DNA from 2 places in the Brevibacillus sp. HB1.3 genome. Region 1 is predicted to be linked to the other one. Evidence: riboswitches for the same ligand, from Rfam matches in the RefSeq annotation. Region 1 holds a riboswitch; the other holds the start of a gene.
What was found. Region 1 has a riboswitch for thiamine pyrophosphate ahead of thiC (phosphomethylpyrimidine synthase ThiC). Riboswitches for the same ligand answer to the same signal wherever they lie in the genome.
Positions count from the first base shown of each region.

Region 2: another riboswitch for thiamine pyrophosphate. It lies ahead of thiS (sulfur carrier protein ThiS); the one in region 1 lies ahead of thiC (phosphomethylpyrimidine synthase ThiC).

Region 1 is NZ_JABMIT010000003.1:411,260-414,674, reverse strand. Features, by position in the region: gene ku (non-homologous end joining protein Ku) at 1-602, shown strand, start outside; gene HPY31_RS09615 (cation diffusion facilitator family transporter) at 665-1,546, opposite strand; TPP riboswitch at 1,793-1,905, shown strand; gene thiC (phosphomethylpyrimidine synthase ThiC) at 2,052-3,415, shown strand, end outside.
Region 2 is NZ_JABMIT010000001.1:958,489-961,903, forward strand. Features, by position in the region: gene HPY31_RS04515 (acetylornithine deacetylase) at 1-897, opposite strand, end outside; gene HPY31_RS04520 (thiazole synthase) at 890-1,663, opposite strand; gene thiS (sulfur carrier protein ThiS) at 1,669-1,872, opposite strand; TPP riboswitch at 2,073-2,183, opposite strand; gene kapB (kinase-associated lipoprotein KapB) at 2,225-2,608, opposite strand; gene HPY31_RS04535 (alanyl-tRNA editing protein) at 2,642-3,415, opposite strand, start outside.

The sequences.
Region 1 (3,415 bases):
AAGCATACGCCTTGCTGCGATCCGCTATGGAACAGACAGGAAAAATCGGCGTTGCACAGGTGACGATGCGCAATCGGCAAAGCCTGGCCGTTATCCGACTGTATGAACATTGCATCATGCTGGAGACGATCTTTTATCCAGATGAGGTACGTCCCGTTAGTCAAGTGCCTGCCTTGCCTGAAGCCGCTGTACCGTTGGCCGAAAACGAACTGAAGATGGCAACTGAGCTCATTAGCAATATGACAATCCCTTTTGATCCAGCAAAATATACGGATGAATATCGATCCGATCTGCAAAAACTGATTGAGAAAAAATTGGAGGGTCAGGAGATCGCCACTGCCCCTACAGTGGCAAGAACCAATGTTATCGATCTCATGCAGGCCCTAAAAGAAAGCTTGGAATCTACAGCTGGTCAAGCCGCTATGCCCATCAAAATCGAGCCAGAACCAACTCCGTCAAAGCCTGCGCGAAAACGCACCACCGCTGCCTCCTCGTCCGAAAAAGAGCAGGCAGCGAAAAAGGCGGCGCCAGCCAGTCCCAAAAAGACTACGACTACTTCTACAACCAAAACACTCCGCAAAAAGAAGGCTACTACTGGTTAGCTACACACAGCAAAAAAACCTGCCCACACTGGACAGGTTTTTTGGTATTCCCATGACGGAATCTAACTAGGCGCCATTTTTCTACACGGTTCAATATGGATATGAACGGCGTTAATACGGTGAATCTTGCGCATCTGTTCTTCAATTTTTTCGGTGATGGTGTGACTCTCCACCACATTCAGACCTGGATCTACATGGATCACAACATCAACCAGCACGCTGCTTCCATGGTAGCGGGCTTTGATGTCACTAATATCCCTCACCCCCGAAATCGAGGAAATTGTAGCCCTCAGGTCCGCGAGTTCGCTTTCGTCAAAGCCATCTGTCAAACGGTGGGTTGCTTCCCTGAAAATATCCCACGCAGTCTTCAAAATGATGAGACCAACAACAAAAGCAGCTAACGGATCCAGCCAATTCAATTGAAACTGTGCGCCAGCCACCCCGATAAACGTCCCGATACTGACGAATGCGTCTGAACGGTTGTCAGCGGCTGCTGCATCTAGTGCTTGGCTGTTTGTTTTGATGGCGAGTTTTTTATTGTAGCGATAGACGAAAAGCATAATGACGGCGGTCGCAAGTGCTGTCCACCCTGCCAACAGGTCAGGAGCCGAATGTTTTGGGTCAAATAAGGATGGTACAGCATTCGTAATGACCTGAACTCCAACAAATAGCATAATAAATGATGCGACAAGTGCTGAGATCGTCTCGGCCCGGAAATGGCCATACGGGTGATCTTTATCAGGTGGTTTCCTTGCGATACGCAGCCCGATCAAAACAGCAATCGATGCGACAACATCTGTTGAGTTGTTAAGACCGTCGGCCATTAAAGCTTCTGATGCAGTGACATACGCAACTCCTATTTTTAGTACAGAGCAGAAAATGTAGGCGAAAATACTCACCCACGCTCCACGTTCTCCTTGTTTTAGATCCGAATAAACATCCATACCTCATCACCTCAAAATACTTCTCCATCCTGCTTCGACAACGAGGAAAATCAAAGCGCTGGAAGCAGTTGCTTTTTTTCGAACTTCATCGTAACAGATCGGAATCATGTGGGTCTACAGAAACAGTTTTAGTCCGGTTCACGAGAATAGGGAGGAGGAAAATGTGTTGCACACCTGCAATTTCCTGCTGGAAAATTTCCCTTGAAATTAGATGGACTTCCCGTTATCCTATTCTTGCAATCCAAAATAAAAAAGCACGGGAGCTTGGGATTCACCAGGCTGAGAGGATGGTACTGTGCCATCGACCGTTGAACCTGAACTGGGTAATGCCAGCGGAGGAATGTCATATACGACACGAAAAGATGCGCGTATCTTTAGGATACCCGTTTCTTCTCTACTCTCGCGTTGGCGTCGCATGTTGTTTATGCGGCGCTTTTTCGCGGAAGTTTCTTTCGCCTCCCTAACGGTTCTCACTTTCGTGCAACCAAAACAAGGAGGTTTTTTTATGTCATTGGTGTCATCTTTTCCAGGTAGTCGCAAAGTATACGAAACAGGTAGTCGTGCGGACATCCGTGTCCCAATGCGCGAGATTTCCCTTCATCCTACCGAAGGATTGTCTGGCTCCACACCCAATCCTCCTCTTCGCGTGTACGATACGAGTGGCGAGTATACCGCAACGGGTTACGTTCCTGACATTCAAGCAGGACTGCCCTCCGTTCGCCATCAGTGGATCGATGAGCGAAATGATGCGGAAACGTATGTCGGTCGCGAACCACAACTAGTCGACGACGGCATCCGAAACGAAGAAAAGGCTACCACCCTTCCCACTTTCCCTCGAGAGGACTACAAACCAAAACGGGCAAAGCCAGGGAAAAATGTTACCCAGCTTCATTATGCCCGAAAAAATATCATCACACCGGAAATGGAATACGTTGCTATTCGTGAGGGTGTCTCCCCTGAATTTGTACGGGCAGAAATCGCCGCTGGACGTGCGATCCTTCCTTCTAACGTCAATCATCCGGAAAGCGAGCCGATGATCATTGGCCGCAATTTTCATGTCAAAATCAATGCCAACATCGGAACGTCAGCCGTCAGCTCTTCGATGGAAGAAGAGGTCGAAAAAATGATTTGGTCTGTTCGTTGGGGTGCCGACACCATTATGGACCTCTCGACGGGAAAACATATACATACCACGCGGGAGTGGATTATCCGCAACAGCCCCGTTCCAGTCGGTACTGTCCCGATTTATCAAGCACTTGAAAAAGTTAATGGGAAAGCCGAGGATTTGACATGGGAGGTTTACCGAGACACCTTGATTGAGCAGGCGGAACAAGGCGTCGATTACTTCACGATTCATGCTGGCGTTCTTTTGCGCTACATCCCCATGACAGCGAACCGTGTTACCGGCATCGTCTCTCGCGGTGGGTCCATTTTGGCCGCATGGTGCCTGGCCCATCATGAGGAAAACTTTTTGTATACGCATTTCACTGAAATTTGCGAAATCCTGAAGGCCTATGACATTTGTGTATCCCTCGGGGATGGACTGCGTCCTGGCTCTATTGCGGATGCGAATGACGAGGCACAGTTCGCGGAGCTTGAAACTTTGGGAGAACTTACAAAAATTGCGTGGGAACACGACGTACAGGTCATGATTGAAGGCCCCGGTCACGTCCCTATGCATCTTATTCGCGAAAATATGGATAAACAGTTATCCATTTGTCATGAAGCCCCTTTTTATACACTTGGACCGCTCACGACAGACATTGCTCCCGGCTATGACCATATTACCTCAGCGATTGGCGCTGCCATGATTGGATGGTTCGGAACAGCGATGCTCTGCTACGTGACGCCCAAGGAGCATCTCGGCCT
Region 2 (3,415 bases), on a different contig from region 1:
TCGAATAATCTCTTCGTAGGATTCGTTCGGATAAAAGTGAACGGTAATCCACAGGGCGCAACGGTCTGCGATGAACGCAGCGTGCCGGCCTCCCTCGATGACTGCGGGATTGATCGTATTGCTGCCAGGCGGGAAGCCGGGATAGGACTTCATGACAGCCCAGTCCCGCTCCAGCTCCTGTAGTGCGGTGATCACCTTCGTCATTTTTTCAATGGCAGAAGCTCCCCGGACGCGTCCGCCTGCATGAATCGTCTGTGCACGCATCCCGTCATGCAGCGTCGTCGGACTCTCAATCGTGATCCAGCCTGTAATGACCCCGCCCTGCCCTTGCATTTGCAGATTGCTCGTGTCCACTACAACGGCGTAGTCAGCCTGATAGCCACGCTCGATAGCGACCAATGTCCCCGCTTCACCTGCTTCTTCTCCGATGACGGATTGGAAAAGCAGATCGCCTTGAAGCTCGATTCCGTGTTCGCGCAGCATTTGGATCGCAAACAAGCTCGCTGCGAGTCCGCCTTTCATATCCGCAACCCCACGGCCGTACAGGCGCCCATCCTTGCCGTGTGTCAAAGCAAAAGGTGGATACGTCCACCCCGTGTCATCACCGACTTCAGCCACATCGATATGCCCGTTGACAATCAAGCTGTTTGCGTGAGTCGAAGCACTCCCTGATAAACGACCAACAATATTGTCGTCTCCCGGATATACCGTCCAGCGATCTACCTCGAATCCCATCGCTTGCAGCCTGTCGGCGATTGCTCCTTGTGCGGCATCGCTATTTCGCGCGGGAGGACTCACAGTCGGATGAGAAACGAGCTCTGCCAATAAAGCGAACAGCTCTTCTTTGCGGCTGGCGATCGATTCTACCGCTTCTGTCAGTCGATCCACGCTACTCAATCATCCCTTCGACCGGGCTGCTCGCGGACGCGTAACGCTTTTTCGCGATACGGCCTGCCAAGAAGCCTTTGCGACCTGCTTCCACGCCGAGCTTCATCGCTTCTGCCATCAGGACAGGATTGTCAGCGAGGGCGACTGCTGTATTCAACAAGACACCATCAGCACCCAGCTCCATCGCTTTCGCGCAGTCTGCTGGCGAGCCAATTCCTGCATCTACGATAATCGGTACTTTGGCATCCTCAATGATAAAGCGGAGGTTGTTTTCGTTGACAATCCCTTGCCCGGAACCAATTGGTGAGGCACCTGGCATAACCGCATGTACGCCAACCTCTTGCAGTCGTCTGGCAAGAATCGGATCGTCATTGGTGTAGGTCAGCACGATAAAGCCTTCTTCCACCAAGATTTTCGAAGCCTCGAGCGTGCCAATCGGGTCAGGGAGAAGTGTTTTCGGGTCTCCAATAACCTCGACCTTGATCATGTCACACAGCCCAGATGCTTTAGCCAAACGGGCTATGCGCACTGCTTCTTCTGCTGTATAGGCACCTGCTGTATTTGGTAGTAGGGTGAATTTTTTCAAATCGAGTTGTTCCAAAAAGTTCGGTTCTTGCGGATTTTCCAAATTCAAGCGACGAATCGCAAAGGTCAAAATTTCTGCTTCCGACACCTCTACCGCTTTCCCTTGTGTATCCAAATCAGCGAATTTACCAGTCCCCAGAAGCAAGCGGGAGCGAAACTCGTACGATCCAATTTTCAATGTATCCATCATGATGATCATCCTCCTCCGACAAAATGAACGATTTCTATGCGATCTCCGTCTGCAATCGGTGTTTGTTCGTACGCAGAGCGATCAATAATGTCACCATTTCGCTCAACGACGACAATCTTCTCTTGCAGGGAATAAGAAGCGAGCAAAGCCCGCACTGTCGTGATCTCTTCCGCCAACTCTACTTTTTTCCCATTCAGCTGAACAATCATTGATTACCTCCTTCTACTGGAAAAAAAACGGCTTCTCCCGCCTGCCTGAGTCGATTCAGACAAACAGAAGAAGCCGTATACCCATCCCATCTCACCGGACGAATGGCATAAAAAAACCATCCGCCTCGGATGGTTGAGTGTCATCTTATCATGTATGCACGCAAACAAGCATAGTTCCGCTCGGTTGCGACACCGTGATACTGATTCCAAATACCTCTTCCTCCGCTGGCATGACCCAGGTCAGGTTCAACGGTCAGTAACACACTCGTCACAATCTCAGCCAACGTTGCTTGGCTCCCGTTTGGTAGTAAAGCTATGCAATTGTCGTACATTCGAGTACTACAGTACCACTCTATTTCGTGTTTGTAAAGGCTTCCTTGTGCATCTTTTCCAGCTCAACGAGACAGCGTTCTGCCCAAGCTGCCATTTTCGAAAGCTTTTCCATTTCTCTCTCCATCGCTTGGCGGACAGATTCCTTGTAGTCGGGAATCGCTCCATTATAGCGAATGAGCCCTTGGACAGGCGTCATGAATTTTTCCATGTACGACAGTGCTGGGCGCTGGTGAAACAGCGGCACATCTACTTCGTAGGAAGAATGCAAATCGCCTTGCGTCGGGAATTTGGTAACTGCCAGCACCTTTACCAGCAGCTTCGAATCGTGGATTTCCAATACTTCTGCAATATATTCACCCGTTCGCTGCGAAACGCGAACGATATCTCCCGGATTCCAGTTCATCGCGGTTTCCTCCATTTCTTGAATCGAATGCATTTACAAAAGTGAAGCTTCTAGCAGTTTGCGTGCATGCAGCAGTACTTCTTCCGCATCCACTACTGCCTGACCGCCCCCCTGTGCCATGGCAGGATTTCCCCCACCTTTTCCATTAATGACCGGCAAGGTTTCTTTCAACACTTGATTGATGGCTACCTTGACTTCTTGCCCACGCCCAAACACGATTTGCATTTTGTCTTCGGTAGTAGCAGCCAAGAGGCAAATTGCATCTGGGGCCAAAGCGGTAGCCAGCTGTGCGAACTGCTGAAGTTGTTGAATGGTTTTGTCTGTGAAGGTACACATAATGAGGCGCGACTGACCGAGTTGGCTAGCAGCCGCTAGTTGTTGATTGACTTCCACTTCCAAGAGCTGCTTATCCACTTCTGCCAATTTTGCCTTTAAGGTGTCGCGTTCTGCAAGGAGGCGTTCCGTCTGTGCGATCAGTTCGCCTTCATTGGTTGCGAGCAGCTTCGCTGTATCGCGAACGACAGCTTGCTTTTGGTTGTAGTCCCGCAAAGCTCGCCAGCCACAGATGAATTCCAGACGAATGTTCCCGCGATGTCGCTCCCAGCCCAAGATCTTGATCATCCCGACTTCGCCCGTGCGCGCAGGATGTGTTCCTCCACACGGGTTGTAATCAAACTCAGGAATCATCACGACACGAATATTTTCGGTAACAGTCGGCTGTTTTTTCAAGGGCAGCGTTGCCAATTCCTCGTCATTAACAAACCGTGCAATGATGGGGTGGTTTTCCAAAACAATCTGATTCGCGCG